One region of the Pseudomonas sp. LBUM1653 genome, then DNA from elsewhere that is predicted to be linked to it. Evidence: predicted binding sites of a transcription regulator. Region 1 holds the regulator's gene; the other holds the start of a gene.
The links. The regulator sigma-54, encoded in region 1, starts transcription at its own class of promoters, with help from an activator protein. The targets are predictions, from matches to a motif close to ANTGGCATNNANNTTGCTNT.

Region 1 (15,931 bases):
GCACGCTGGACCGCAGCATCGACATCCACAACGCCATTATCGATCAGGTCATGACGGCCCATGGCAAGACCGCCCGTGCCGAAATGCTCGCCGCCGAGGCCCTGAAAATAATGGAAGATCACAAAATCAACGCGCTGGTCGTGGTCGACAGCGAAGATCGCCCGGTCGGTGCCCTGAACATGCACGACTTGCTGCGTGCGGGAGTAATGTAATGAGCACGGACCTGCTGCAACGCGGCCAACAGATCAAACTCGCAGTGTTCGATGTCGACGGCGTCCTGACCGACGGGCGCCTGTACTTCCTCGAAGACGGTAGCGAGTTCAAGACGTTCAACACCCTCGACGGCCAGGGCATCAAGATGCTGATGGCGGCCGGCGTGCAGACCGCGATCATCAGCGGCCGCAAAACCCCTGTGGTCGAGCGACGAGCGAAAAACCTCGGCATTCCCCACCTGTATCAAGGTCGCGAAGACAAACTGGTGGTGCTCGACGAGCTTCTTGGCCAACTCGGCCTAAGCTATGAGCAGGTCGCCTACCTCGGTGACGATTTGCCGGACCTGCCGGTGATCCGCCGTGTTGGTCTGGGCATGGCAGTGGCCAACGCCGCCAGTTTCGTGCGCGAGCACGCTCACGGCATCACCCAAGCCCGCGGTGGCGAAGGTGCCGCCCGTGAATTTTGCGAATTGATCCTGCGCGCCCAAGGCCGCCTCGATGAGGCCAACGCCGCGTACCTGTGAGCCAGATCATGCTAAGTAAAAAGATTCGCAACATTCTGGTGTTCGGTAGCATCACGGCGATTTTCGCTGCGGTCGGCTATTGGAACATCAGCCCGGAACGCTTCCTCGACAAGCCGGTAGTGCGGGTCGATGAGAGCGCAATCGACTATTACGCCACCAACGCCCACAGCGTGCAGTACCTGCCGGATGGCAGACTGCAATACGAGATGACGTCGGACAAGGTCGAGCACCTGAAAGCCACCGAAGTGACGCTGCTGACCAACCCCGACCTGAACATGTTCCGGGGCACCGAGTTCCCGTGGCACGTCCAGAGCGAAAAAGGCGAAGTCAACCCCGACGGCACCCAGGTCGAACTGATCGATTCGGTGCGCATTACCCGTTTCGACGAGAAAAACCGCAGGACGCTGATCACCACTACTCGCATGACCGTGTTCCCGCAGCAGCAATATGCGCAGACCGAGCAAGACGTTAGAATCGACGGCGCTGGCGGTGTATCGACTGGCAAGGGAATGAAGGCGTATTTGAAAGAAAGCAGGATACACCTGCTATCGAACGTAAGAGGACAGTATGAGGCTCGTTAAAACCCTCCCTATTTTGCTCAGTCTGGGCGCAGCACTGGGAAGCGTGAGCGCCTGGGCTCTGCCGGACGATCAGCAGCAGCCAATCCGCATTCAGGCCGACGACGCCCAACTGGACGACAAGCAAGGCATCGCCACTTACACCGGCGACGTCATCATCACCCAGGGTTCGATGAAGGTCACCGGCAACAAGGTGACCATGACCCGCGCCCCAAACGGCGACATCGACGTGGTGACTTCGGTGGGCAACCTGGCCTACTTCGAGCAACTGCAGACGGCTGGCGACACCAAGCCTGTTCAGGGCTGGGGCGTGACCATCCAGTACCTCGCTCCGCAAAACCGCGTAGTACTGATCGATAAGGCCAAAGTCATCGATAAGGACAACAACGTCACCCAGGGCGAAAAAATCGTCTACGACACCGAGAAGAAGCTGGCCAGCGCCGGTCGCGCCACGGGCAGCAAGGTGACCGAGTCGCGTCCGCGCATCGACATGGTGATCCAGCCGAAAAAGAAAACCGAAGAGCAAAAGGCCCCGTAATGGCAACTCTGAAAGCCCAGCACTTGGCCAAGAGCTACAAGAGCCGCCAGGTCGTGCGTGACGTCAGCCTGTCCATCGACAGCGGCCAGATCGTCGGCCTGCTCGGCCCTAACGGCGCCGGCAAGACCACCTGCTTCTACATGATCGTCGGCCTGGTACAGGCCGATCAGGGCCGCGTGCTGATCGATGACCTCGACGTCAGCCACCAGCCGATGCACGGTCGCGCCAAGGCGGGCATCGGTTATCTGCCGCAAGAAGCGTCGATCTTCCGCAAACTGTCGGTGGCCGACAACATCATGGCCATCCTCGAGACCCGCAAGGAACTCGACAAGGCCGGTCGCCGAAAGGAACTGGAAAGCCTGCTGCAGGAGTTCCACATCAGCCACATCCGCGACAACCTCGGCATGAGCCTGTCCGGTGGCGAACGCCGCCGGGTGGAAATCGCCCGGGCACTGGCCACCAACCCGAAATTCATCCTGCTCGACGAACCTTTCGCCGGCGTGGACCCGATCTCGGTGGGCGACATCAAGCAGATCATCCACCACCTCAAGGCCAAGGGCATCGGCGTGCTGATCACCGACCACAACGTCCGCGAAACCCTGGATATCTGCGAAACCGCCTACATTGTCAACGATGGCCAACTGATCGCCGAAGGCGACGCTGAAACCATCCTGGCCAACGACCTGGTGAAGGAAGTGTACCTGGGGCATGAATTCCGTCTGTAAGCGTCGAGGTGTCCGGCGGGTCGCCCAAACGCTTGCCGCAATAAAAAATCAACCTTTTTTTATTGTTACAGCGCTCTAGGCAAACGCCGCGGTTTCGGGCATATAATTTGCTTATGTTTGGCGCTCCGGCGCCCTGTAGTGGATGGCGCATGTGCGCCGGCGAATAAGGTGTTAAGCCCCTGCCATGAAACCATCGCTAGTCTTGAGAATGGGCCAGCAGCTGACGATGACACCGCAGCTGCAACAGGCCATCCGCCTGCTCCAATTGTCGACCCTGGACCTGCAACAGGAAATCCAGGAGGCCCTGGAGTCCAATCCGATGCTCGAGCGCCAGGAAGAAGGCGACGACTTCGACAATTCCGACCCTCTGGCCGACAACGCCGAACACAAACCCAACACCGAAATCCAGGAACCCTCCTACCAGGAAAGCGCCCCGACGGTCGATAACATCGAGGAAGGCGACTGGAACGAGCGCATTCCCAACGAACTGCCTGTCGACACCGCCTGGGAAGACGTCTACCAGACCAGCGCCAGCAGCCTGCCGAGCAACGATGACGACGAGTGGGACTTCACCACCCGCACATCGGCCGGCGAGAGCCTGCAAAGCCACCTGCTGTGGCAATTGAACCTGGCACCGATGTCCGACACCGATCGCCTGATCGCCGTGACCCTGATCGACTGCATCAACAACCAGGGTTATCTGGACGAGACGCTGGAGGAAATCCTCGAAGCCTTCGATCCGGAACTGGACATCGAACTGGACGAAATCGAAGCCGTCCTGCACCGCATCCAGCAATTCGAACCCGCCGGCATCGGAGCGCGCAACCTGGGCGAATGCCTGCTGCTGCAATTGCGCCAGCTACCCGCCAAGACGCCTTGGCTGGCCGAAGCCAAGCGCCTGGTCACTGACTACATCGACTTGCTCGGCAGCCGCGACTACAGCCAGCTGATGCGCCGCATGAAGCTCAAGGAAGATGAACTGCGCCAGGTGATCGAACTGGTCCAGAGCCTCAACCCGCGCCCGGGCTCGCAAATCGAGTCGACCGAAGCCGAATACGTGGTTCCGGACGTGATCGTGCGCAAGGACAACGAGCGCTGGCTGGTGGAGCTCAACCAGGAGTCGGTGCCTCGCCTGCGGGTCAACGCCCAGTATGCAGGCTTCGTTCGCCGTGCCGACACCAGCGCCGACAACACCTTCATGCGCAATCAGCTGCAGGAAGCCCGCTGGTTCATCAAAAGCCTGCAAAGCCGCAACGAAACCCTGATGAAAGTGGCCACACAGATCGTCGAGCATCAGCGCGGCTTCCTGGAGTACGGCGACGAAGCCATGAAACCATTGGTGCTGCATGACATCGCCGAAGCGGTCGGCATGCACGAGTCGACGATTTCACGGGTGACCACGCAGAAATTCATGCATACCCCTCGGGGCATCTATGAATTGAAATACTTTTTCTCCAGCCACGTCAGCACCTCCGAGGGCGGAGAATGCTCGTCCACGGCGATTCGCGCGATCATCAAAAAACTGGTTGCCGCGGAAAATCAGAAAAAGCCGTTGAGTGACAGCAAGATCGCTGGTTTACTGGAGGCACAAGGCATTCAGGTGGCTCGCCGCACCGTCGCCAAGTACCGCGAATCCCTGGGGATCGCGCCTTCGAGCGAACGCAAGCGGTTGATGTAGGGCCACGCCACAGCGTTCCAGTGGCAGATCATCTGGATCTGCCGCTTTATGCACTGGCAACGAAGGAGAAGCTGTATGCAAGTCAACATCAGTGGACACCAACTGGAAGTGACCGAACCTCTTCGCTCCTACATCGGCGAAAAACTCGAACGACTGGAGCGACATTTCGACAAGATCACCAACGTGCAGGTCACGATGACGGTCGAAAAGCTGAAGCAGAAAATCGAAGCCACGCTGCATATTCCCGGCAATGAAGTGGTCGCCAACGCGGAACATACCGATATGTACGCGGCAATCGACGCCCTTACCGACAAGCTGGATAAACAACTCAAAAAGCATAAGGAAAAGACCCAGAGCCTCCTCCAGGGCGCTACGGGTCGTTAACACTCCCAACCCATGATCCGACTTGAAAGCATCCTGACCCCCGGCCGTTCCCTGGTGAACGTGCCGGGCGGCAGTAAAAAGAAAGCCCTCGAGCAAATTGCCAACCTTATCCACAAAGAAGTGCCGGATCTGGAGATGCAAGATGTCTTCGAGGCTCTTATTGCCCGTGAAAAACTCGGCTCAACCGGTTTTGGCAACGGCATCGCCATTCCTCACTGCCGCCTGAAGGGTTGCACCTCGCCCATCAGCGCCCTGATGCACCTTGATGCACCCATCGATTTCGACGCCATCGACGGTGCCCCGGTTGACCTGCTGTTCGTTCTGCTGGTCCCGGAAGCCGCTACCGATGCGCACCTGGAGCTGTTACGCCAGATCGCCAGCATGCTCGACCGCAAGGAAGTGCGCGAAAAACTGCGCAGCGCCCCGAGCAATGAAGCCTTGTATCAGGTTGTCCTGGACGAGCAAAACGGTCATTAATCATGCGCTTGATCATCGTCAGCGGGCGTTCCGGCTCCGGTAAAAGTACCGCCCTCGACGTCCTCGAGGACAACGGCTACTACTGCATTGACAACCTGCCTGCCGGGTTGCTGCCCGAACTGGCCGAGCGAGCGCTGATACACACCGAGCTGGCACAACCGCTGGTTGCCGTATCCATCGATGCTCGCAACCTGCCAAGTCACCTGTCGCGGTTCCCCGAGTTGCTGGCAGAAGTGCGCAGCCGCCATATCCAGTGCGATGTCCTGTACCTGGATGCCGATGAGGAAACCCTGCTCAAACGTTTCTCGGAAACCCGTCGGCGTCACCCGCTGAGCAATGCCAACCGCTCACTGGCTGAAGCGATCAACGACGAGACCACCCTGCTCGGACCGATTGCCGACCTTGCCGATCTCAAGCTCAACACTACCAGCCTGAATTTGTATCAGCTGCGCGATACCATCAAGCTACGCCTGCTGAACCAGCCGGAACCCGGTACGGCATTCCTCGTGGAGTCGTTCGGGTTCAAGCGTGGCATGCCGGTCGACGCCGACCTGGTCTTCGATGTGCGCTGCCTGCCCAATCCTTACTGGAAGCCGGAACTGCGCGAGCAGTCCGGACTCGACCAACCGGTGGCCGAGTACCTGGCGGCGCAACCCGATGTCGAGGAAATGTTCCAGGACATTTCTACTTACCTGCTCAAATGGCTGCCACGCTTTGCCGCCAGCAACCGTGCCTATGTCACCATTGCCATTGGCTGCACCGGCGGCCATCACCGCTCCGTCTACCTGACTGAACGTCTTGGCCAGGTCCTGCAGCAATCCCTGAAGAACGTCCAGGTTCGCCACCGCGACCTCAGCTAAAGGATTCACACCGCGATGCCTGCTCTGGAAATCGAAATCATCAACAAGCTGGGCCTGCATGCGCGCGCTTCGGCAAAATTCGTTGGGATCGCCGGTCAATTCAAGGATTGCACGATCAGGGTAGGACGCACGCCAGAGACCACTGTCGACGGTAAAAGCATCATGGCAATGATGATGCTGGCTGCCGGCAAGGGCACCAAGATTTATCTAAGCACGGAAGGCGAGCAGGAACAGGAAGCGCTGGATGCGCTGGTGACGTTGATCAACAACTTCTTCGACGAAGGCGAGTAAAGGTCAAGATCAAAAGATCGCCCGAACGCTGGCCGAGCCTGCGGCATCTACACGGAACATAAAATCAGGCCGACCGGCAGGCCGCCTCGCTCTGGCTTTTGCTTTGGCTTTGTTTTTGATTTTCTTGCCCCCTCGAGAGGCCGAGTGGAGGTTCTGCGCAGTGGGCAACCCGGCATGGATGCCGGGTTAGCCGCCCCCGGCCATGGATGGCCGATGGCGGCGGGCCCACGGAGCAGGACCGGAGCGAGGGCATGCCGAGCCTTAGCGAGGCACCGAACGCCAGGGGCAAGAGCCCTTGGTTACTTGGGGCTTTTCCAAGTGACTCGCCGTAAGGGCGAAACCATAAGTGGCCGTTACCGCAGGAATGGATATGTACTCAGTCAACAAAATCCAGGTCGGCTGTCAGGCCGCATTCGCGAGCAGGCTCGCTCCCACAATAGATCGGGTATAGCCGCAAGAGATTGGTCGGCTGCGAGGCCGCCATCGCTACGATGTGGCCCTCATAGCCGACAAGCCAGCTCCTTGGGAAACACGATCCATCCAGGAGCTGCCGCAGGCTCGAACCGCGTTCTTACGATCTTTTTAGGCCAACGCCGTATCCATCACCATCATCAAACAAAACCCGATCAGCAACCCAAGGCTGGCCAGCTTGTCGTGACCGTGCCGCCGCGACTCGGGAATGACTTCATGGGTAACCACCAACAGCATCGCCCCCGCCGCCAGCGCCAACCCCAAAGGCAACAGCAGTTCGGCCAGGCTCACCAGCCACGCGCACAACAGCGCGAACACAGGCTCGACCAACCCTGACGCCGCACCAATCAGAAAGGCCTTGAAACGCGACATCCCTGCCCCGGCCAAGACCAACGCGATCACCAACCCTTCCGGCACATCCTGCAAGGCAATACCCATTGCCAGACTGTCGGCATCAGCCATGCCGCCACCGGCCGACACACCGACCGCCATGCCTTCAGGGATGTTATGGGCAATGATTGCAAACACAAACAGCCAGATCCGTGGCGGGATCACCGGATGCTCGACGGTGCCGACGAGCATTTGTGGTGAAGCCCCCGAGACCTTGCGATCCACCAGGAAAAGACCGAACGCGCCGAGCATGATGCCAAAACAGATCAGGCTGCTGGCTACCCACGGCGTCATGCCAAGGTTTTCTGCTGCGGCAATCCCCGGCACGATCAGCGAAAACGCTGTCGCCGCGAGCATCACGCCAGCACCAAAGCCCAGCAGCGTATCGCCGAGTGCCTGGGGCATACGCCGGATCACCAGCACCGGCACGGCCCCGAGCGCAGTGCCAAGGGCGCAGATCGCTCCGCCCTGCAATGCCCGCGATAGCCTCGGCTCCAGGTCCAGCCACGCTAGCCCGTGTGCAACCAACAGGCTCATGCCCGCCAGCAGTAACAGCGATCCAAATGCGTAACGAAACATTCGTCCACTTCCGACCGCCAGTGTTTCAGTGCACATAATCAGCCTTGGTTGTTTTTATAAAAGACTCAGGCCAGTGCCGCTTGATAGCGCGCAGCAACTTCTGGCCAATTGATCACGTTGTAGAACGCGCTGATGTATTCCGGACGGCGGTTCTGATACTGCAGGTAATAAGCGTGCTCCCACACATCCAGGCCAAGGATCGGCGTATTGCCGTTCATCAAGGGGCTGTCCTGGTTGCCACTGCTTTCCACCACCAGGGTCTTTTGCGGTGTAACGCTCAGCCAGGCCCAGCCACTGCCGAAACGGGTCAGCGCGGCTTTGGTAAAAGCGTCCTTGAAACTGTCGAGGCCACCCAATTGCTCATCGATAGCCTGGGCCAGCGTGCCTTCAGGCTTGCCGCCGCCGTGGGGCGCCATGACCTCCCAGAACAATGAATGGTTGGCGTGGCCGCCGCCCTGATTGATCACCGCCGCACGGAGCTTCTCAGGCAGTTGCTGCACGGCGGCGACCAGTTTTTCCACCGGCCACTCGGCGAACTCGGTGCCCTCGACAGCAGCGTTCAGGTTATTGATATAGGTCTGGTGGTGCTTCGTGTAGTGAATCTCCATGGTCTGCGCATCGATGTGCGGTTCCAGGGCGTCATAGGCATACGGCAAGGCAGGCAGGGTAAAAGCCATGTTCAGTGGACTCCATGATGGTGAGGCGCAGGCGAGGCAGCATCGATGTGCAGCAAACGATGGGTGCGTGGGTATTCACCGTGTTCGCTGATGAAATTCAGTAGCTCGACGTAGGTCTTGTTGCTCTGGCGCAGCGCCGCTTCACGCAGGGCTGGCGTCAGTCGCGGCTCCTGCATGGCCTGCAACAAGTGCTGGTGGATGGCGCACAGATACTCGGCGCTCTCCTCCGGCTGATTCAGGCTCAGATGCAGGTCCGCCAGGTTGTGATGGGAGATCACGCAGGCCGCCACCGCTTCATCGGCATTTCCCCAGCGCTCGAACAGCACTTGGGCCAGGGCCAATGCCTGCAAGTAAGCCTCGCGGGCATCGACCAGCTCGCCCAACATGAAACAGCGATTTGCCCTTTCGATCGTGCGTTTCCAGTGCTCCATGGTGAGCCTCCAAAGCGGTGGTGGTGCTTACACGCCGCCAGCGGTGAGTTTTTCCGGATTGAGCAACTCTTCCAGCTGGCTACGCGACAGGTCGGTGTGCTCCAGCGCGACATCGATCACCGGACGCCCCTGCTGATAGGCCTTCTTGGCGATTTCAGCGGCTTTCTGGTAGCCAATGATCGGGTTGAGTGCCGTCACCAGAATCGGATTGCGCGACAGCGCTTGCTTGATCCGGTCTTCGTTGACCTTGAAGCTGGCAATCGCCTTTTCACCCAGCAGCCGGCTGGAATTGGCCAGCAACTCGATGCTGCTCAGCAGGTTCTGGGCAATGATCGGCAGCATCACATTGAGCTCGAAATTGCCCGACTGACCGGCAATGGTGATTACCGTGTCGTTGCCGATCACCTGAGCGGCGACCATGGCGGTGGCTTCCGGGATCACCGGGTTGACCTTGCCGGGCATGATCGAAGACCCCGGCTGCAAGGCTTCGAGCTCTATCTCACCAAGGCCGGCCAAAGGACCGGAGTTCATCCAGCGCAGGTCGTTGGCGATTTTCATCAGCGAAACCGCGGTGGCCTTAAGCTGGCCGGATACGGCTACGGCGGTGTCCTGCGACCCGATCAAGGCAAACAGATCCACGCCCGGGGTGAATTGCACCTGGGTCAGCTTGCTCAGCTGTTGGCTGAAGCGCGCAGCGAATTCGGGATGCGCATTGACCCCAGTGCCCACTGCCGTGCCGCCCTGGGCCAAGGATTGCAGGCTCGGCTGCAGGCCCTGCAAATGACCGATGTTGGCCTTGAGTTGTTGCGCCCATCCATTGAGTACCTGGCTCATGCGCACCGGCATGGCATCCATCAGGTGGGTGCGACCGGTCTTGACGTGGTGATGCACCTCTTGCGCCTTGCGCTCGATCACCTGTAGCAGCCCGGTCAGGGCTGGCAGCAACTGCTCGTGCAAGGCCAGCGCGGCACTGACGTGAATAGTGGTCGGGATGATGTCGTTGCTGCTTTGACCGCAATTGACGTGATCGTTGGGGTTCACCGGCTCGCCGAACAGGCGGCTGGCCAGGGTGGCGATCACTTCGTTGGCATTCATGTTGGAGCTGGTGCCGGACCCGGTCTGGAAAACATCCACCGGGAAATGCTGCATGAAATCGCCTTCGAGCAGACCTTGCGCCGCCTCGACGATGGCGTTGCCCTGGGACTCGCTGATCTGCTTGAGCTCGATGTTGGCCCTGGCAGCAGCAGCCTTGGCCAGGATCAGCGCGCGAATGAACTGCACCGGCATCGGCTTGCCGCTGATCGGGAAGTTATCCACCGCACGTTGAGTCTGTGCGCCGTAGAGGGCGTCTTGTGGGACCTGAAGTTCGCCCATGCTGTCGCGCTCAATACGTGTCTTGGTCATCTGAAAATCCTTGCACCAGTTCTATGAGAGGAATCGAGGGTTGCAACTCGCAGGTCGCCAGTTGCCAGGTGTAGCTTTGCCAGCGCTTGAGGCGGCATTTGCACAATGAGAGGCGTTCGAGTTCGCGCAACGGGCGCCAGGCCTGGTCGAGGCAATAGGTGCGCCAGTGCCAGGGCAGCGCGACATCGGCGGCGGTGTCGAGCAGCAAACGCAAGGATGTTTCAGCAATGGTCCATGGAGAGGTTGCCGTGCAACAGGCCAGATACCGGCCTTCGGCCAGGTAATGTTCGATCAGGCGCGGCTCGTCTGGATCCATCGCACAACGGATCTGGCGACTCATCCAGCGCCAGCTTTCGAGGTAAGGCTGCTCGTGCAAGGCAGAACTCATGATCCGGGGCTCATTCGGTAATGAGATTTATTATTAGATGATAATGAGAACCAACACAAGTATAAGCCAACACACCAGATCCATTGTGGGAGCGAGCCTGCTCGCGAAAGCGGAGTGTCAGACGACATGTAAGTCGGAAGTGAGGACGCATTCGCGAGCAGGCTCGCTCCCACAGGGGACGTGTAATCCCAATAAAAAAGGCGCACCACCCATTGGGTGGCGCGCCTTTTTTGTGTAACGGTGCGGCTTAGCTGCCCGCCACCGTCATCCGCTCGATCAACACCGAACCCGTGCGAATGTTGCTGCGCAGTTCCAGGTCATTACCCACGGCTACGATCTGCTTGAACATGTCACGCATGTTGCCGGCAATGGTCACTTCCTGGACAGCGAACTGGATTTCGCCGTTCTCGACCCAGTAACCCGCCGCGCCACGGGAGTAATCACCGGTGACCATGTTCAGGCCCTGGCCCATCAATTCGGTGACCAGCAGACCACGCCCCATGCGACGCAGCAGGGCGGCCTGGTCTTCATCGCCATGGGTGACGAACAGGTTGTGCACGCCGCCAGCGTTGGCGGTGCTCGGCATACCAAGTTTGCGACCTGAGTACGTGCCGAGTATGTAGGACACCAACTCGCCTTTTTCGACGAATGGTTTGGCGTAGGTTGCCAGGCCATCGCCATCGAACCCCGCACTGCCCATGGCCTGCATCAAATGCGGACGCTCGTCGATGGTCAGCCATTCCGGGAACAGCTTTTGCCCCAGGGTTCCTTCGAGGAACGAGGATTTACGGTACAAGTTACCGCCGGAAATCGCAGACAGGAAACTGCCGAACAACCCGCCGGCCAGCTCCGCGGAGAACAGCACCGGCACTTCGCAGGTCGGGACCGGGCGCGCGCCCAGACGGCTTGCCGCCCGTTGCGCAGCACGTTGGCCGATGCTCACCGGATCGGCCAGCAAATTGCCCTGGCGGTTCACGTCGTACCAGTAATCGCGCTGCATCTGGCCATCCGCCTCGGCGATCATGACGCAACTCAAGCTGTGCCGGGTCGACGCATAACCGCCAACAAATCCGTGGCTGTTGCCGTAGACGCGGCAGCCCTGATGCGTGCTCAGGGTGGTGCCATCGGCGTTCTTGATCCGGCTGTCGGCGGCAAACGCTGCGGCCTCACAGGCCAGCGCCTGCTCGATCGCTTGTTCCGGGGTGATGTCCCACTGGTGGAACAGGTCGAAGTCCTGAACATCCCTGGCCATCAGCGCTGCATCCGCCAGGCCCGAGGCTTCGTCTTCCGAGGTGTGCTGGGCAATCGCCAGGGCAGCGGCTACGGTTTCGCGAATTGCCTCCGGCCCACTGGCCGAGGTGCTGGCCGAGCCCTTGCGCTGACCGACGTACAAGGTGATGCCAAAACCCTGATCACGGTTGAATTCGACGGTTTCGACTTCACGCTGGCGAACCGTGGTCGACAGGCCTTGCTCCAGGGACACCGCCACTTCACAGGCACTGGCTCCCTGTCGCTTGGCTTCAGCGATGATCTGCTCGACTTGTTCTTGCAGTGCCGGCAACGCTTGTGGGCCGACGCTTTCAACTGCACTCATGCTGTTCTCCACTCAAATTCTACTTTCGGTAACGGTCATCGAGCGACCGGGCCGGACAAGCGGCCCCCGACTGGTTATCATGGCGGCGTTTCTTTGCGGACGGCCACCATGGTTGATTCTTACGACGACTCCCTCGATACGGGAGAAAAAAGCAAATCCCAGGTTAAACGCGAGCTGCATGCTCTGGTTGACCTCGGCGAGCGCCTTACAACGCTCAAGCCTGACTTGCTGGCAAAATTGCCGTTGACCGACGCCATGCGTCGGGCCCTGGCCGATGCGCCCAAGCACACTGCGAACATCGCGCGTAAACGGCACCTTCAGTTCATCGGCAAACTGATGCGCGATCAGGACACTGACGCGATTCTGGTATTGCTCGATCAACTCGATGCCTCCACTCGCCAGTACAACGAACGTTTCCATAACCTGGAACGTTGGCGCGATCGCCTGATCGCCGGCGACGATGCCGTACTGGAAAAATTCGTCGTCGACTACCCGGACGCGGACCGCCAGCAATTGCGTTCCCTGATCCGTCAGGCCCAACACGAGGTTGCGCAAAACAAGCCTCCTGCTTCGAGCCGTAAAATCTTCAAGTACATCCGAGAGCTGGACGAGACTCAACGCGGTCTGCGTTAAGTATCTGACCGGGTGAGTCGCCACGCGACTCACCCACAGCTCCAACTCTTACGCGCCCGTGCCACCCACGGTGATCGCATCAATCTTCAGCGTTGGCTGGCCGACACCCACCGGCACCGACTGCCCGTCCTTGCCACACGTCCCCACACCGCTGTCCAATGCCAGGTCGTTGCCGACCATCGACACCTTGCTCATGGCCTCCGGGCCGTTGCCGATCAATGTCGCGCCTTTGACCGGGGCGGTGATCTTGCCGTCTTCGATCAGGTACGCCTCGCTGGTGGAGAACACGAACTTGCCGCTGGTGATGTCCACCTGACCGCCGCCGAGGTTGGCGCAGTAGATGCCCTTCTTCACCGACGCGATGATTTCCGCCGGGTCGCTTTCGCCGGCGAGCATGTAGGTGTTGGTCATGCGCGGCATCGGCAGGTGCGCGTAGGATTCGCGACGGCCGTTACCAGTGCGGGCCACGCCCATCAGGCGGGCGTTGAGCTTGTCCTGCATGTAGCCCTTGAGAACGCCATTTTCGATCAGCGTGGTGCACTCGGTCGGCGTGCCCTCATCGTCGACACTCAAGGAGCCACGGCGACCGGACAGGGTGCCGTCATCGACGATCGTGCAGAGCTTGGAGGCAACCATCTCGCCCATGCGCCCGCTGTAAGCCGAGCTGCCCTTGCGGTTGAAGTCACCTTCCAGACCGTGACCGACCGCTTCGTGCAACAGCACGCCCGACCAGCCGGAACCCAGCACCACCGGAAAGGTACCCGCCGGCGCCGGAATGGCTTCCAGATTGACCAACGCCTGGCGCAGCGCTTCACGGGCATAGCTCATGGCGCGGTCTTCACCGAGGAAATAACGGTAATCGGTACGCCCGCCACCGCCGTGGCCGCCGCGTTCGCGACGGCCGTTCTGCTCGACGATCACACTGACGTTGAAGCGCACCAGTGGTCGTACATCCGCCGCCAGGCCGCCATCGGTGGACGCCACCAGAATCCGCTCCCAGACACCGGCCATGCTCACGGTGACTTGCTGGATACGCGGGTCAAGGGCGCGCGTGGCGGCATCGATGCGCTTGAGCAGATCGACTTTCTCGGCACGGGTCAGCACTTCCAGCGGATTGTCCGGCCCGTACAACTGCGCCACATCCTGGGTGGTGAACGCTTGCACGGTGCCATTCTGCCCGGCCCGGGAGATCGAACGAGCGGCACGGGCCGCCGCGCCCAGGGCTTCCAGGGTAATGGCATTGCTGTAGGCAAACCCGGTCTTCTCACCGGATTGCGCGCGAACGCCAACCCCTTGGTCGAGGTTGAAGCTGCCTTCCTTGACGATGCCGTCTTCCAGCGCCCAGGACTCGGAAATCTGCCCCTGGAAATACAAGTCGGCGGCATCGATGCCGGGGCCGGCCAGGTCGCCGAGCACACCTTGGAGACTTTCGATCGTTACACCACCGGGTGCCAGGAGGTGTTCACTGACTGAGGACAACAACTCGCTCATATGCTTTACGCCTTAAATTCATCGTTCTGAGGCAGGCCGCTGGGCGCCCTGCGAGAAAAAGCGCCGGTGACTGGACACCGGCATCCGCGCCCTTATGGACGCCTGTTCGCTGCTATCGCGTTCGGCCAGCAGCACGGCCTCGCCTTGATCCTGTTGTGCCAGCACCCGTCCCCATGGGTCGACAATTGCCGCGTGCCCCCAGGTTTCCCTCGGCCCCGGATGCGTGCCGCCCTGGGCGGCCGCGAGCACATAACACTGGGTCTCGATGGCTCGCGCACGAATCAGCACATCCCAATGTGCAGCGCCGGTCACGGCAGTAAAGGCCGACGGCGCGGTAATCAGCTGCGCACCGGCAGCACGCAGTTCGCTGTACAGCTCCGGGAAGCGCAGGTCATAACAAACCGTCAGGCCAACTCGCCCGACCGGTGTGTCCGCAACCACCACGCCACTGCCATAAGCATAGTCATCGGATTCGCGATAACGGCCGCGATTATCCGCCACGTCCACGTCAAACAGGTGCAGCTTGTCGTAACGCGCCACTGTCTGGCCTTGATCATCGACCAGCAACGAACAGGCATGCACCTTGGCCGTCGGCTGATCCACCGGCGGCAATGGCAAGGTGCCGGCCACTATCCATAACTTGAGGTCGCGGGCCGTCTGTTTCAACCACGGCAGGATCGGGCCTTCGCCCAGCGCCTCGGCGCGGCCGATGTCAGCGATGTCGCGCCGGCCCATGGCGGCGAAGTTTTCCGGCAGCACGGCCAATTTCGCACCGCCCGCGGCCGCTTGTTCAAGTAACTGACGCGCCCGGGCCAGATTGGCCGGCACATCGCTCTGGCTGACCATTTGGATAACAGCTACAGACATGGCCTTTCCTATATCTGGAAATCAACACACTCCTGTAGGAGCGAGGCTTGCCCGCGAAGAACGATGACGCGGTAATGCTGATAAACCGCGGCGCCTGGTTCGCGGGCAAGCCTCGCTCCTACAGGGATTAGCGTCGGAGCATTGGAACCTATGGCCATGCTACTCCATAGATGGCGTCAAAAAGCCTTGTCGAAGGTGATTTTCGGTTCTTTCCACGGCCCCTTGACGGTGTACTTCACGCTGGCAAAGCGCGACACACGGTCACCGATCAACTTGTCGATCAGGAACAGTGCCCCGCCGATCGCCGGTGCACCGACGATCAGGGCTGCAATTGGCAGGTTGTTGGTCACCGGCAAGGTCACCAACAGTTTCGCATCGATCTGATCGGCCACCATGTTCAGAGTGCCGTTGAGCTCGATGGTGCTCGACGGGCCGGTCAAGCGGATAGGCTCGCGGGTCACGTACACGCCATTGGTCGCCACCAGAAGGCCCTTGACCCGGTCATAGCTAAGGCCTTTGCCGAACAGGTCGGAGAAGTCCAGGCGCAAGCGGCGGCCAATGGAGTTGAAATTGAGCAGGCCAAATACCCGCAACGCCTGGGCACTGCCTTCAACCTCGACAAACTGGCCTTCATTGAGCGACGCATCGAGGGTGCCGGAAAAACGCTTGGTGGCCAGCCATGCCGGTGAGCCGGGCCAGCGGCCGTCGACATCCATGTGAAACTCCTGGCTGGTGACGC
Region 2 (15,931 bases), 610 kb from region 1:
ACACCATCGGGGCAACCGGCGCGCCACCCTCGACCGACGCCCGGCCCAACGTCGCCAGCTTCGCCGCGCTGTAATCCGGAATCAGCGTCGACAACGGCAAGCTCGCCGCCTTCACCGTCGCATTGCCCAACGCCAACCTATAAGGCCCAGGCCCCCGCGCCAGAAACACCAATTGCGTCGCCCGCACGGCAAACTTCACCGTTGGCGCCTGTGCGCCGAGGCCACCGCCGCGTTCATCCACGGTCAGTTTCAACTGCTGTACGGCTTGCCCCGACAACTGCAATTGGTCCTGCACCACGTCCTGGCCATTCTGGCTCAGGCGATAGAGTAAGCCACTGCTCAACGGTTGCCACGGCAAGCTGCTGTCGCGACGCCCAGACAGGATGACCGGCGCCAGGCTGTTGGGTTGACTCAACTCGACCTGCAGACGCTCGACGTTGAGCACCCTGGGTAATTGCCAGGTGTATTCACCCGCCTTCACGCTGCTGCCGTCCAGCGCCTGGGACCAGACCAACGGCAGCGGCAAGCTGCGCACGCTTTGCAACTGCGCCGATGTCAGTATCGGTGCCAATTGCGGCGTGTTCCACAGCAAGCGCAGATAGCGTGCCGACTGCCCCGGCAGGCTGACCTCATGCTGCTCGACCCGTTCATCGGCAAACGTCAGCCGCGCCAGTTGCCCCTCGCCCCAGGACTGCCAATACAGCAAATCGTCGCTGGCCTCGATGCTGAACCGCTGGAAGCCATCACGCTCACTGGTCCAGTCGAGAATCAGCTGCTGCAACGGCGCCTTGATGCCACTGGCGTCCAGTAGCCAGCCACGCAACGCTTCCTCACCCACCTCCAGCTCAGTGGACGGCTGCACCTGGACCAGGGTGCCATTGGCGCTCGCTTGCACCCGCACGCTCGGGGCATGCCCGGTGGCGTCCGCCGAGTCGTACAGGGGGAACCATTTGACGTCAGTCAGCGTGCGGTTGTCGTCAGCTTGGGCGCTTGCCCGTGACAGGGCATAGGCTTGCGGTTCGCCAGCGGCGTTGAACACGCGCACATCACTGAGATCGGTCTGCCGTGCGCTCAGTTGCACGGCCAGGGACAGCTCAAGGCGATACCATGGACCTTCACCACTCACGGACAACGGCACTTGCGTGGCGAAGTCCGCCGGTGTTTCCTGGGCGCGTATTTCCTGGGTAGAGACAGACAGTGCCATGCCCATTGCAACGACGCCCAACCAGACCCGGTTCAGCTTCTGACTCAAGACGACACTCCTTCGGTTTGCGGCGCCGGTTTCTCGGAGTCCGCCACAGTTTCAACGCGCTTGGGTGGCAAAGGGGCGAAATAGCCCACCACCAATAGCAACACACCAACGCCGATAAACGACACGATCCGCGCCAGCCCGCCACGGTTGCTCAATTCCACAAAGAACAGTTTCGCCACCACCACGCCGATCAGGGCCGCCCCGATCAACCAGACTTCACGGCGATGACGCAAATGGCCACCAATCATCAAACCTAGCGCCATCAAGGTCCAGACGATGGACAGGCCGGCCTGGACCCGCATGGATTCAAGCAAGGCCTCCAGCTCGTACGGCACGCCGCTCCAATGGTGAGCCGTGCGCATCACCAGGGCAGTGAAGAACATGAACAGCGAAACACCGACGATCAGTTGCACCGCAGCGGCGTAGCTCCTGCGGATCGTCAGTCGCGCCGCCTCGCTGCGGGACCACGCGTAGACACCGAACAACGCAAACAGCAGGCCCAATTCCAGCGGGTTGACCAGCGGCAAATAGGGCAAGGGCTCAGCCGTGCCATCACTGACGATATTGGCCAGCCAGAACCAGCTCAGCATCAACAATGCCAAGGGCGCGGCGGCATACACTCGGTATTCGCGAGCGTAGGCCGACACCGGCCAGGGCCAGGCACGCGGTGCCGCCATCAGCACCAGATAGAGGCTCGGCAGTAGCGCCCACCCCAGCCAGCGCCAGGCGTTGTATTGCTCGGACAACAGCAGCAAGCCATAGCGCAGCTCCAGGGCCAGCACACCGATCAGCAGCCAGCACCCGAGTACGTGAGCGCTACTCAGTACAGCGGTTGGCAGCATTGGCGCCAAGCGTCGCAGGGACATGAAATGCACGACGAACACCACGGCCCACGACAGCCAGCCGACGTTGGCCGCCGGATGAAACTGCGGATGCCAAGCGGCGAGCAACACCAGGCCGGCGGCCGGGATCAGCAAGGCGCAGAGCACGCCCAGCGCGGGCCACGTCAGGCGCAGCGCCAACACTGCCCACAGCGCCACATTGATTGCCGCGGCCGCCAGCATCAACGTTGCCTGCAGGGGAACCGGTGCAAACAGCAGCACTTCACTGACCCAGGCCAGCGCCCACCACCCCGCGCCCCAAGCCAGCAACACCCGGGACAAGCGCTGCAGGTTCACACCATCGATCGCCGTGACAGGAAAGCCGACCTGCAAACGCCACGCCCCGATCAACGCGACCAGGCCCAGCATCAGTGGTGACCAGAATCCAGCATGGGCCAACGGCCGCAAGTCTTCGCTGGCCAGGGGTTCAGCCACCAGGAACAACACACCACCCAGCAACTGAACGACAAATGCGCTCAACAGGAACGTGGGCGAGAGCAGGCGCAAACCGACGAACAACGTCAGCAGCCCGGCTAATGCCCAACAGATTGACGTGCCATGGGCGAAAAAGAACATCGGCGCCAGCAAGTAGACAAACGTCAGGCCGAGAGCTGCCAGGACCGGCAGGACATGGCGCTCCCAAGACGAAATCCGCCCGGGCAAGGCCTTGTGTAACTGATGAAAACTGAACAGCAGTGCGCCGCCGAGCATCAACGCCCCCAGCGGCGTGCCGTCCAGCAGGCTGCTCTCGCCGCTGCGCAGTTCATTGAGAAATACCAGCGCCGCGCCCGCTTGCAACAACAAGGCAAACGCTCGGGCGAACGGACGTTGCTGGCGCAGGCCCAGCCAGAAAATCCCCGCGCCTTCTACTGCCCATGCCGCGCTCGTCCACCGCGCATCCAGCCCCAGGGGAATCGCCAGGCTGGTGAAAATCACGCCCAGCGCCAGGCAGGTTTCCGCCAACAGCAGTGCTCGCCCACCCATCAGCAAACGAGCCAGGCCCATGTAGATCATGCCAAGCGCCAGTGCGCTGAACGCGGCGGCGAACTGCAGATGCTGAACCAGGGCGAATTGCAGCCCAAAGCCAACCAACGGCGGACCAAACAGCAGCGTGCCATCGACGTAGTCGCCCTTGCGCGCTGACCAGCGCAACAGCGCTTTGCGGTCGTCATCCTCGGGCGCGTCGCGCATCTGCAGCAATTTGTGCCGGGCGAACAACAAGCCGATGGCCAGGTACATCACGAAGAACAGAATCAGGAACGGCTCGGTGCTCCACAGCAACTCTGGCGTATAGGAGCGCAAGCCCCAGGCGAACCCGATACCGAAGGTGCCGGTGAAGCCGATGACATTGAGCAGACGCCAGGTTTTGAACCAGGCGATAACGAGGATGCCCGCGTTGAGCAAGGCGAAGTAACTGAACAGCGCGACGTGACTGCCGGCACCCGTGGAAGCCAGCAGGGGCGCGGCGAATCCGCCCAACGCGGCGGCGGCAGCCAGGCCCAGTGCATCCTGGGTAATGGCCAGAATCGCCGAAAACACCGTCACCGCCACCAACAGACCAAACGCCGCCGAAGGATCGAGCAACGGATGCAGGCGCATCGCGGCAAACACCGTCAGGTACAGCACGGCGATTGCGGCTCCTTGCAGCATCAAGGCGTAATTGTTGTTACGCGATCGCAGCCACCAACCGAGGCCGAGCAGGCCCAACGCAACCCCCGCGACACCGGCATAGCGCAACTCGATCGGCACCACCATGCCCTCGGTGGCGTAGCGCAGCAGGAAGGCCAGGCCGAGGAACAACAGCACCACACCGACCCGCAGCACGGTGTTGCCGCCCAATAGCCACGCACGTGCAGCGTTGATGGCGCGCTCGATAAAGCCAGGTCCACGAGGGTTGGCGGGGGCTTGAGGTTCGCGGTCGGCGGGCGCTGATTTCCAGGCATCGAAGGGCTGCGCCGCAGCGGCGACCGGTTCAAGTTCGGGCGGCAATTCCCAGATCAGTTCCGGGGTTTCGACGGGGGTTTGAGCGACAACCCTTTCAGGAACTGCAACGGCTGCGCTGGCTTGAGGCGCCTTGAACCCAGTGCCCTCGAGCACGGCCAAACGTTGCTCGACCGCCTGCAGCGCAAGCTGCGCCTGTTCAAGCAGGCGACGTTCCTCGACAGCCTGGGTGTCCAGACGACCGATGCGAATGGCCTGACCAATGCCCAAACCAAGCAATGCGCCCAACAGCGCATCGCTGAATGACTCGTCGAGCACCCAGCCGAGCACCAGGCCCATCAGCATGAACATCCATTGCATGGTCGATATCCCTAAGCGCAATCCGAAAAGATTAGCGTAGCCTCCAAAAAGATCGCAGCCTCCGGCAGCTCCTACAGGGATTTGCATTCACCTGAAGGAGCTGCCGGAGGCTGCGATCTTTTGCTGCGCGCCCAGTATATCGATCCGACCGCAGACTTACTCCAACGCCTTCCAGATATCCGTCGCGTACTCACGAATCGTCCGGTCTGACGAAAACCAGCCCATCCGCGAGGTGCTCAACACCGCCGATCGCCACCATTCCTGGGAATCGTGCCAAAGGGCTTCGACGCGCATTTGCGCATTCCAGTAAGAATCGAAATCGGCACAGACCAGGAAGCGGTCATAGTCCACCAACGAATCGATCAGCCCGGTGTAACGGGATGGATCATCCGGCGAGAACACCCCGCCGCGAATGGCTTGCAACACATCATTGAGTCGATGGGACGCGGCAATGTCCGGCACCGCGCTAAACTCGTGGTTCTGCTTGCGCGCTTCAACCTGCTGGGCGCTGAGACCAAAGATGAACATGTTCTCGACGCCGATGCGCTCGGACATCTCCACGTTGGCACCGTCCAGCGTGCCGATGGTCAATGCACCGTTGAGGCCGAATTTCATGTTGCTGGTGCCCGAGGCTTCAAAGCCGGCAGTGGAGATCTGCTCGGACAGATCCGCCGCCGGAATGATGCTCTCCGCCAGGCTGACGTTGTAGTTGGGCAGGAACACGACCTTGAGCAACCCGCGTACGGTCGGGTCGTTGTTCACCACCCGGGCGATGTCGTTCGTCAGCTTGATGATCAACTTGGCCTGGTGATAACTGGCCGCCGCTTTACCGGCGAAGATCTTCACCCGTGGCACCCAGTCGATTTCAGGTTCGGCACGAATCGCCTGGTACAACGCCACGGTGTGCATCAGGTTGAGCAGTTGGCGCTTGTATTCGTGGATCCTCTTGACCTGCACGTCGAACATCGCCGCCGGGTTGACCGCCACCCCCAATCGCTCATGAATCAGGTAGGCCAGGGCCTTTTTGCTGTGCAGACGCTGTTCGGCGAACGCCTTGCGGAACGCGGGCTTATCGGCGAACGGCTGCAGGTCGATCAAGCGCTCCTCGGGCTTGTCCAGCAGGTCCGGGCCAAGGGCATCGACCAGCATCGAGGTCAGTTCCGGGTTGGCCTGGTACAGCCAGCGGCGGAACGTGATGCCGTTGGTCTTATTGTTGATCCGTTGCGGATAAAGCTTGTGCAGCTCGGAAAACACCGTCTTGCGCATCAATTGCGTGTGCAAGCCGGATACGCCGTTGACACTGTGGGAGCCGAGGAACGCCAGGTTGCCCATGCGCACGCGTCGACCGTTGTCTTCCTCGATCAATGACACCGCGCGCAGCACGTCGAAATCGTGGATGCCCTTGGCCCGCAGCGAGTCGATGTGCTGGGCGTTGATCAGGTAAATGATCTGCATGTGCCGTGGCAGCATGCGCTCCATCAGACCCACCGGCCAGGTTTCCAGCGCCTCGGGCAGCAAGGTGTGGTTGGTGTAGGAAAGCGTATCGACCGTGACCTGCCACGCCGCATCCCATGCCACGTCGTAGACATCGACCAATTGGCGCATCAACTCGGCCACGGCAATCGAGGGGTGGGTATCGTTGAGCTGGATCGCCGCGTGATCGCCCAGGGTCAGCACCGAGGTGTGCATGTTGCGATGGCGACGCAGCAAGTCCTGCAGGGATGCGGCGACGAAGAAGTATTCCTGGCGCAACCGCAGTTCCTGGCCGGCCTCGGTGCTGTCTGCCGGGTAGAGTACCCGCGAGATACTTTCGGCCCGGGCCACTTCTGCCACCGCCCCCAAGTGGTCACCGGCATTGAAGCGTTCCAGGTGCAAATCTTCCATGGCCCGTGCGCGCCACAGCCGCAAAGTGTTCACGCTTGCCCCGCGCCAACCGACCACCGGCGTGTCATAGGCAATGCCCCGCACGGTTTCCGCCGGGTGCCAGACTTGCTTGGACTTGCCGGCTTCATCGGTCACGGTCTCGACACCGCCGCCAAAGCCGATTGTGTAAACCACTTCCGGCCGTTCGAACTCCCACGGGTTGCCGAAATCCAGCCAGTGTTCGGTCTGCTCCTGTTGCCAGCCGTCGACGACGGCCTGACGGAACAAGCCGTGCTCGTAACGAATGCCGTAGCCATGACCCGCGATGCCCAGGGTCGACATGCTTTCCATGAAGCACGCCGCCAGTCGTCCGAGACCACCGTTACCCAACGCCGCGTCGGGCTCCAGCAGCCGGATGCGTTCAAGGTCGACGCCGAGTTCGGTCAGGGCTTCGCGTGCCACGTCGAGCAGGCCGAGATTGCTCAGGCTGTCGTAGAGCAGCCGGCCGATCAGGAATTCCAGGGAGAGGTAATAAACCCGCTTCTGTCCTTTGCGGTAAATCTGCCGAGTGTGGTCCATCCAGTGCTCGACCATATGATCACGCGCTGCCAGGGCAATGGCTTCGAACCAGTCATGGTCGAAGGCGTGATCCGGGTCTTTGCCCACCGCGTAGGTGAGTTTGGTCAAGACGGCGTCGCGAAATGCGGCCACCTCTGCTTCGCGAACAAGTGGTTCTTGAGTCATCGATAGGACCTCGAGCGAGCTTGGAATTGTCTGAGACTAGACGGTCTGACAGACGGTATAGACTCTGGTTCGGCAGTTTTTCCTGTTAATGCGCATTAGGCCGGCAATACATTGTCGTGTACCTGATTCAATGCAGGGGCCGTGCCGGATTAGCGGTGCTGCCTGGGTGCCCGTAAAAAAAACTGGCGAAAGGTTGTTCAAAAATCCACCAGTCCCGGTATGATCGCGCGCCCTGATGCACACGCTGGTAACAACCGATGATGAAGCCCAACCTGATCGCCGCCGCGGAGATCGACCGACTCGATACCTGGGCCAAGTACTCTGCCCCAATGTGCGGCTCCTGCCTATCGAGCTGTTGCACCCTGCCGGTCGAGGTCAAGATCAAGGACCTGATCCGCATCGGCATCGTCGATGAGTTCGAACGCGGCGACCCGCCAAAAAACATCGCCAAGCGCCTGCAAAAGGAAGGGATCGTCGAGCGCTACAACCAGAAGTCCGAGATCTTCACCCTCCAGCGCATGAGCAACAACGATTGCCTGTACCTGGATCGTAAGAGCCGTCTGTGCACTATTTATGAAAAGCGCCCGGATACCTGCCGCAACCACCCGAAAATCGGCCCGCGGCCGGGGTATTGCGCTTATAAGCCGAAAGAAGTGGTGCGTGAGAGCAGTAGCCGTCGGACCCTCGAGAAATTCTGATTCAGAATCTCGCTGCCTGACCGGGCCTCATCGCGAGCAAGCTCGCTCCCACAGAGTTTTGTGTCGTTCATAGAATCTGTATTCAGAATTAAAACCTGTGGGAGCGAGCTTGCTCGCGATGGGGCCGGAACTGGCACCGCACAAACCCCAGACAAACAAAAACGCCCCCGGTCTCTCGACCGGGGGCGTTTTTGTTCAGCCGGGGCTAAGTGTTACGCCTTGGCTTTCTTGGCAGCGCGGGTACGCTCGCTTTCGTCCAGGATCTTCTTGCGAAGACGGATGGACTTAGGAGTGACTTCGCACAGCTCGTCGTCCTGGATGAATTCCAGAGCCTGTTCCAGGGTGAAGCGAACAGGTGGAACCAGGGCGATGGTTTCGTCTTTACCCGAAGCACGCATGTTGTCGAGCTTCTTGCCCTTGGTAGGGTTTACGCCCAGGTCGTTGTCACGGCTGTTCAGACCAACGATCTGACCGTTGTAGATTTCCTGACCGTGTTCAACGAACAGCTTGCCACGCGCCTGCAGGGTTTCCAGGGAGTAGGTCAGTGCCTTGCCGGTTTCAACCGAAACCAGAACGCCGTTCTGACGGCCGGACATGTCGCCGGACTTCATCACGTCGTAACGGTCGAAGATCGAGGTCAGGATGCCAGCACCGTTGGTCAGGGTCAGGAACTGGTTACGGAAACCGATCAGACCACGAGCAGGGATGTTGTATTCCAGACGTACACGGCCCTTGCCATCCGGCACCATGTTGGTCAGGTCGCCCTTACGCAGGCCCATCTCTTCCATCACCTTGCCTTGGGATTCTTCCGGCAGGTCGATGGTGACGTTTTCGTACGGTTCGTGCTTCACGCCGTCAACCAGACGGATGATCACTTCCGGACGGCCTACAGCCATTTCGAAGCCTTCGCGACGCATGGTTTCGATCAGTACCGAGAGGTGCAGTTCGCCACGGCCGGAAACCTTGAACTTGTCAGCCGAGTCGCCTTCTTCAACGCGCAGTGCAACGTTGTACAGCAGCTCTTTGTCCAGACGTTCCTTGATGTTACGGGAAGTCACGAACTTGCCTTCTTTACCGCAGAATGGCGAGTCGTTTACCTGGAAGGTCATGGAAACAGTTGGCTCGTCAACGGTCAGAGGCTTCATCGCCTCGACAGTATCCGGCTGGCACAGGGTGTCGGAGATGAACAGCGAGTCCATACCGCTCACGCACACGATGTCGCCTGCAAAAGCTTCTTCAACGTCTACACGGTGCAGACCGTGGTGACCCATCAGCTTCAGGATACGACCGTTACGCTTCTTGCCATCGGCGCCGATAGCGACAACCGGGGTGTTCGGCTTGACGCTACCACGAGCGATACGGCCAACGCCGATAACACCCAGGAAGCTGTTGTAGTCCAGTGCCGAGATTTGCATCTGGAACGGACCTTCACGGTCAACCTTCGGTGGTGGAACGTGGTCAACGATCGCCTGGTACAGCGGGGTCATGTCTTCCGCCATGGCGGTGTGTTCCAGACCGGCAATGCCGTTCAGGGCAGAGGCGTAGATCACCTGGAAGTCCAGCTGTTCTTCGGTAGCACCCAGGTTGTCGAACAGGTCGAAAATCTGGTCCAGAACCCAGTCCGGACGCGCGCCTGGACGGTCAACCTTGTTGATGCACACGATCGGACGCAGGCCGGCTTCGAAAGCCTTCTTGGTCACGAAACGGGTTTGCGGCATAGGGCCGTCTTGAGCGTCAACCAGCAGCAGAACGGAGTCGACCATCGACATTACGCGTTCTACTTCGCCGCCGAAGTCGGCGTGGCCCGGGGTGTCCACGATGTTGATGTGGAAGCCGTTCCAGTTGATGGCGGTGTTTTTCGCCAGGATGGTAATACCGCGCTCTTTTTCCTGGTCGTTGGAGTCCATCACGCGCTCGTCGTTGAGCTCGTTGCGCTCCAGGGTGCCGGATTGACGCAGGAGTTTGTCTACCAGGGTGGTTTTACCATGGTCAACGTGAGCAATGATGGCGATGTTGCGTAGATTTTCGATCACTTGTGTATCTCGATCAGAGGATTCGGTGCGCTGACAAGTCTTGGCAGCGATTTACAGTAGAGTCAGGCCTTGCCGTTACAGCTTGACGGCGGCGTCGGGGGGCCGGTGACGCAAGCCACAGGCAAACAGCCCCGGGCACTTAGCTCGGTCGATAAACGCGCACATTGGCATGTCCCTCACTGAGCAAATGGTGGGCATGCAGGCGACTCATCACGCCTTTGTCGCAATAAAGCAGGTACTGGCGAGTAGGGTCCAGTTCCTTGAAACGAGCGTTCAGTGCATAAAACGGCATCGTTTGTACCTCGATGCCAGAAAGCGCAAGCGGGTCATCCTCGGTGGCATCCGGATGACGGATGTCGATGACGATCTGACCGGCCAGCGCTTCGCTGACTTCTTCAATTTGCAGATCCTGGCCCAATTCGTCGATCACGCGATCGATCGGTACCAGTTTGGCGTTCTCGAGCGCACGCTCAAGGACTGCCATGTCGAATTCTTTCTCTTCGTGCTCCACCCGATGGCGCTTGGCAGCAGTCTTGGGATTCACCGAGATGACCCCGCAGTACTCCGGCATGTGCTTGGCGAAGTCGGCGGTGCCGATTTCGTTGGCCAGGTCGATGATGTCCTGCTTGTGGCTGGCGATCAGCGGACGCAAGACCAGCTTGTCGGTCACACAGTCGATCACGGACAGGTTCGGCAGGGTCTGGCTCGATACCTGGGAGATCGCCTCTCCGGTGACCAACGCGTCGATGTGCAGTCGATCGGCAATCTGCGAAGATGCGCGCAACATCATACGCTTCAATACTACGCCCATATGACTGTTATCGACTTTGCCGAGAATTTCCCCCAGCACTTCCTCGAACGGCACACTGACAAATAACACGCGTTGCGAGCTGCCGTACTTCTTCCAGATGAAATGCGCGACTTCCATGACGCCCAATTCGTGGGCACGTCCACCCAAGTTGAAGAAGCAGAAATGCGCCATCAGGCCACGGCGCATGATTTGGTAGGCCGCGACGGTGGAATCGAAGCCACCGGACATCAGCACCAGCGTCTGCTCCAGCGCACCCAGCGGATAACCGCCGATACCATTGTGCTGGCTGTGGATCACGAACAACCGTTGGTCGCGAACTTCGATGCGGACTTCGATTTCAGGCTTTTTCAGGTCGATTCCGGCGGCACCGCACTGACGGCGCAACTGGCTGCCGACATATTTCTCGATATCAATCGAGCTGAATGGGTGCTTGCCGGCGCGCTTGCAACGTACCGAAAAGATCTTCCCGGCCAGTGCTTCACCGTAGTGCTGCTTGCACTTCTCGACGATGTCATCGAAGTCACCCAGCGGGTATTCGTCGATCTGCAGGAAATGCGCGATGCCCGGCATGCAGCTCAGGCGCTCGCCCATCTCCTTCAGGGCCTTGGGCTCGCTGACGCGGGTCTCCAGCTCGAGATTGTCCCACACGCCGTTCACCACCACAGCCGGGTCCAGGTCACGGAGCACGGCACGGATGTTCTTGGCCAACTGGCGGATGAAACGCATCCGTACCGGGCGGCTCTTGATGGTGATCTCTGGAAAGACTTTTACGATTAATTTCATGGAAACAGCGCGCGCGAGGCCTGCCGAAAAAGGGGGGCGCGGATTATAGCGGAAATTGCTCAAGGTTTGACCAGTTAATGTGCAGAAGGTTTTGCATGCACCAAAACAGGTCATTTATTGAAATGAACGCCACATTGTAGGGCGAGATTTTCCTCTTTAAGGTGCTTTACCACCTTATAAGCGTGAATTTGGGGCAAAAAACCCATGGTGGGGCACTGGCATGCAATTTGCTCCCTTGTGAGGCAGGTTGCCTTGGCAGAGTATTCGCGCCGGCATCACAAACATTAAAGGGCATCCACTACCAGCCCTAATCCACCCGGAGGACACTATGTCGAAGTCGGTTCAACTCATCAAAGATCATGACGTCAAGTGGATTGATCTGCGCTTCACAGATACCAAGGGCACTCAGCACCACGTGACCATGCCAGCTCGCGATGCGCTGGAAGATGACTTCTTTGAAGTCGGCAAAATGTTCGACGGCTCCTCCATCGCTGGCTGGAAAGGCATCGAAGCCTCCGACATGATCCTGCTGCCGGACGATTCCACCGCTGTTCTGGATCCGTTCACCGAAGAGCCGACCCTGATCCTGGTCTGCGACATCATTGAACCTTCGAGCATGCAAGGCTACGACCGCGACCCACGTGCGATCGCCAAGCGTGCCGAAGAGCACCTGAAATCCACCGGTATCGGTGACACCGTGTTCGCCGGTCCAGAGCCAGAGTTCTTCATCTTCGACCAGGTGAAGTTCAAGTCCGACATTTCCGGCTCCATGTTCAAGATCTACTCCGAACAGGGTTCGTGGATGTCCGACCAGGACATCGAAGGCGGCAACAAGGGCCACCGCCCAGGCGTCAAAGGCGGCTACTTCCCGGTTCCACCGTTTGACCATGACCACGAAATCCGTACCTCCATGTGCAACGCACTGGAAGAAATGGGCCTGACCGTCGAAGTTCACCACCACGAAGTGGCAACTGCCGGCCAGAACGAAATCGGCGTCAAGTTCAACACCCTGGTGAAGAAAGCCGACGAAACCCAAACCCTGAAGTACGTCGTGCACAACGTTGCCGACGCTTACGGTCGTACCGCTACCTTCATGCCTAAGCCACTGTACGGTGACAACGGCTCGGGTATGCACGTACACATGTCCATCTGGAAAGATGGCAAGAACACCTTCGCAGGTGAAGGCTATGCCGGCCTGTCCGATACCGCCCTGTACTTCATCGGCGGCATCATCAAGCACGGTAAGGCCCTGAACGGCTTCACCAACCCGGCGACCAACTCCTACAAGCGTCTGGTTCCAGGTTTCGAAGCTCCAGTGATGCTGGCCTACTCGGCTCGCAACCGCTCCGCTTCGATCCGTATTCCTTACGTGTCGAGCCCGAAAGCCCGCCGTATCGAAGCACGCTTCCCGGATCCGGCTGCCAACCCGTACCTGTGCTTCGCAGCACTGCTGATGGCTGGCCTGGACGGCATCCAGAACAAGATCCACCCTGGCGACGCTGCTGACAAAAACCTGTACGACCTGCCGCCTGAAGAGGCGAAAGAGATCCCACAAGTTTGCGGCAGCCTGAAAGAAGCCCTGGAAGAGCTGGACAAAGGTCGTGCGTTCCTGACCAAAGGCGGCGTTTTCAGCGACGACTTCATCGACGCTTACATCGCCCTGAAAAGCGAAGAAGAAATCAAGGTACGTACCTTCGTACACCCACTGGAATATGAGCTGTACTACAGCTGCTGATCCGGTAGCGCCTGCGCAAGCGGCGTGACAAAAAGAGGCCTCCTTCGGGAGGCCTTTTTTATGCCCGAATGTTTACGGTCTGGGCCAACCGTCTCTTCTGACCTATGCTTCAACCCATCGCTTTCGTTTCCGGTCGATTTCATGGGTCGTGGTTTTCTCTTCATCCTGCTGCTGATCGCACTGCCCGCCACAGCGCAGATCTATAAGTACACCGACGCCCAAGGCAACACGGCGTATAGCAATCAACCACCTGATGGCGTCACCGTGCAGCCGGTCGAACTGCCACCACTCAACCGCGTTGCGCCCCAACCCACGCAAGCACTTCCCACACCACCCCCTGCGCAAGATCAGCCCCGCATCGCCTACAACGTACTGGAGCTCACGGGCCTGCCCACCACCGAAGCCCTGCGCGCCAACAACGGCACCTTCACCGTCCACGTGCTGATCGAACCACGCCTGCAAGGCCAGCATCTACTGCGACTGTTGCTGGATGACCAGCCTTATGGCCAACCTAGCAACGTACCGATCCTGCAACTGGTGAACATCGACCGCGGCTTGCACCGCCTCGCGGTACAAGTAGTCAGTGGCGAAGCCATCGTGCAGCAAAGCCCTACCGTTACCTTCACCGTGCAGAGGGTGCACAAGCGCTGAAGGATTTCTAGCGAACAAGCCCGCCGAAACAGAAAACTCGCTCCTGAAGTTCTTTTAACCTCATTCAGGCTTGCGCACTATATTGGTGCGAATGGTTGCACCACGCGCACATTGCAGCCCATTTTGGTTCGAAACTACCCGCGAAAGCTGGCATAGCGCCACGCAATCGAGCGTCAAACGCCCGTTTCAGGGGTTTAGCGCTTCTTTTCGGAGCCTTGGTTTGGTTTTTGCATTTTCCTCGCATCAGCGCTTTATTCATGCGCGCGCCCTGCTCCAAAAGAGGTCCTGAATGACCATCAGTGACGCACTGCACCGCTTGCTGCTCGACAACCTGACCACCGCCACCATCCTGCTCAATGCCGAATTACGCCTTGAGTACATGAACCCCGCGGCGGAGATGCTCCTGGCCATCAGCGGCCAGCGCAGCCACGGGCAGTTCATCAGCGAGCTGTTCACCGAATCCACCGAGGCGCTCAATTCATTGCGCCAGGCGGTCCAGCAGGCGCATCCGTTCACCAAGCGCGAAGCCATGCTCACCGCCCTCACCGGCCAGACCTTGACGGTTGATTACGCGGTAACGCCGATCTTGAGCAATGGCGACACCCTGCTCCTGCTCGAAGTCCATCCCCGCGACCGCTTGCTGCGCATCACCAAGGAAGAGGCCCAGCTGTCGAAGCAGGAAACCAGCAAGATGCTGGTGCGGGGTCTGGCCCATGAAATCAAGAATCCGCTGGGCGGTATTCGCGGCGCGGCACAGTTGCTGGCCCGCGAGCTGCCGGAAGAAAGCCTGCGCGACTACACCAACGTGATCATTGAAGAGGCCGACCGCCTGCGCAACCTGGTCGATCGCATGCTCGGCTCGAACAAGCTGCCATCGCTGGCCATGTGCAACATTCACGAAGTGCTGGAGCGCGTCTGCCATCTGGTCGAGGCCGAAAGCCAGGGGTGCATCACTTTGGTGCGCGACTACGACCCGAGCATTCCCGACGTCCTGATCGATCGTGAACAAATGATCCAGGCCGTGCTGAATATCGTGCGCAATGCGATGCAGGCCATCAGCAGCCAGAATGAGCTGCGCCTGGGCCGCATCAGCCTGCGCACCCGCGCCATGCGCCAGTTCACCATTGGCCACGTGCGCCATCGCCTGGTGACCAAGATCGAAATCATCGACAACGGTCCGGGCATTCCTGCGGATCTTCAGGAAACCATCTTTTTCCCCATGGTCAGTGGCCGTCCGGACGGTACCGGGCTGGGCCTGGCCATTACCCAGAACATCATCAGCCAGCACCAGGGCTTGATCGAATGTGACAGCCACCCCGGCCACACCACGTTCTCGATCTTTCTGCCACTGGAACAAGGAGCCACATCGACATGAGCCGTAGTGAAACCGTGTGGATCGTCGATGACGACCGTTCTATCCGTTGGGTCCTGGAAAAAGCCTTGCAGCAGGAAGGCATGACCACGCAAAGCTTCGACAGCGCTGATGGCGTGATGAGCCGCCTGGCGCGCCAGCAACCGGACGTGATCATCTCCGACATCCGCATGCCCGGTGCCAGCGGCCTGGACCTTCTGGCGCGGATTCGCGAGCAACACCCACGGCTGCCAGTGATCATAATGACCGCGCACTCCGATCTGGACAGCGCTGTCGCGTCCTATCAGGGCGGCGCCTTTGAATACCTGCCCAAGCCGTTCGATGTTGACGAAGCGGTCTCCCTGGTCAAGCGCGCGAACCAGCACGCTCAGGAACAACAAGGCCTGGAAGTCCCGGTCGCACTGACCCGCACCCCGGAAATCATCGGCGAAGCGCCAGCGATGCAGGAAGTGTTTCGCGCCATCGGGCGCTTGAGCCACTCCAACATCACCGTGCTGATCAACGGCGAATCCGGCACCGGTAAAGAACTGGTGGCCCACGCCTTGCACCGCCACAGCCCGCGGGCCGCTTCGCCGTTCATTGCACTGAACATGGCAGCGATCCCCAAGGACCTGATGGAATCCGAGTTGTTCGGCCACGAAAAAGGCGCGTTCACCGGCGCCGCCAACCTGCGTCGCGGGCGATTCGAGCAGGCGGATGGGGGCACGTTGTTCCTCGATGAAATCGGCGACATGCCAGCCGACACCCAGACCCGTTTGCTGCGGGTCCTGGCCGATGGCGAGTTCTATCGTGTCGGTGGTCACGTCC

Region 2: glnA (type I glutamate--ammonia ligase) is a predicted target of sigma-54. The motif match lies at 11,581-11,600, and genes of this name have one in related genera.

What each region holds. Positions count from the first base shown of each region.
Region 1 is NZ_CP166803.1:942,524-958,454, reverse strand. It holds gene ACA054_RS04240 (KpsF/GutQ family sugar-phosphate isomerase) at 1-212, shown strand, start outside; gene ACA054_RS04235 (KdsC family phosphatase) at 212-736, shown strand; gene lptC (LPS export ABC transporter periplasmic protein LptC) at 745-1,317, shown strand; gene lptA (lipopolysaccharide transport periplasmic protein LptA) at 1,304-1,852, shown strand; gene lptB (LPS export ABC transporter ATP-binding protein) at 1,852-2,577, shown strand; gene ACA054_RS04215 (RNA polymerase factor sigma-54) at 2,762-4,255, shown strand; gene hpf (ribosome hibernation-promoting factor, HPF/YfiA family) at 4,331-4,639, shown strand; gene ptsN (PTS IIA-like nitrogen regulatory protein PtsN) at 4,652-5,116, shown strand; gene rapZ (RNase adapter RapZ) at 5,119-5,976, shown strand; gene ACA054_RS04195 (HPr family phosphocarrier protein) at 5,992-6,267, shown strand; gene ACA054_RS04190 (ZIP family metal transporter) at 6,850-7,743, opposite strand; gene ACA054_RS04185 (superoxide dismutase) at 7,773-8,384, opposite strand; gene ACA054_RS04180 (DUF2753 family protein) at 8,387-8,815, opposite strand; gene ACA054_RS04175 (class II fumarate hydratase) at 8,843-10,219, opposite strand; gene ACA054_RS04170 (FagA protein) at 10,200-10,607, opposite strand; gene pmbA (metalloprotease PmbA) at 10,855-12,201, opposite strand; gene yjgA (ribosome biogenesis factor YjgA) at 12,310-12,834, shown strand; gene tldD (metalloprotease TldD) at 12,883-14,325, opposite strand; gene ACA054_RS04150 (carbon-nitrogen hydrolase family protein) at 14,344-15,192, opposite strand; gene ACA054_RS04145 (YhdP family protein) at 15,369-15,931, opposite strand, start outside.
Region 2 is NZ_CP166803.1:336,838-352,768, reverse strand. It holds gene ACA054_RS01640 (DUF3999 domain-containing protein) at 1-1,252, opposite strand, end outside; gene ACA054_RS01635 (DUF2339 domain-containing protein) at 1,249-4,434, opposite strand; gene ACA054_RS01630 (glycogen/starch/alpha-glucan phosphorylase) at 4,591-7,041, opposite strand; gene ACA054_RS01625 (YkgJ family cysteine cluster protein) at 7,299-7,739, shown strand; gene typA (translational GTPase TypA) at 7,952-9,772, opposite strand; gene thiI (tRNA uracil 4-sulfurtransferase ThiI) at 9,912-11,366, opposite strand; gene glnA (type I glutamate--ammonia ligase) at 11,695-13,101, shown strand; gene ACA054_RS01605 (DUF4124 domain-containing protein) at 13,243-13,752, shown strand; gene glnL (nitrogen regulation protein NR(II)) at 14,042-15,127, shown strand; gene ntrC (nitrogen regulation protein NR(I)) at 15,124-15,931, shown strand, end outside.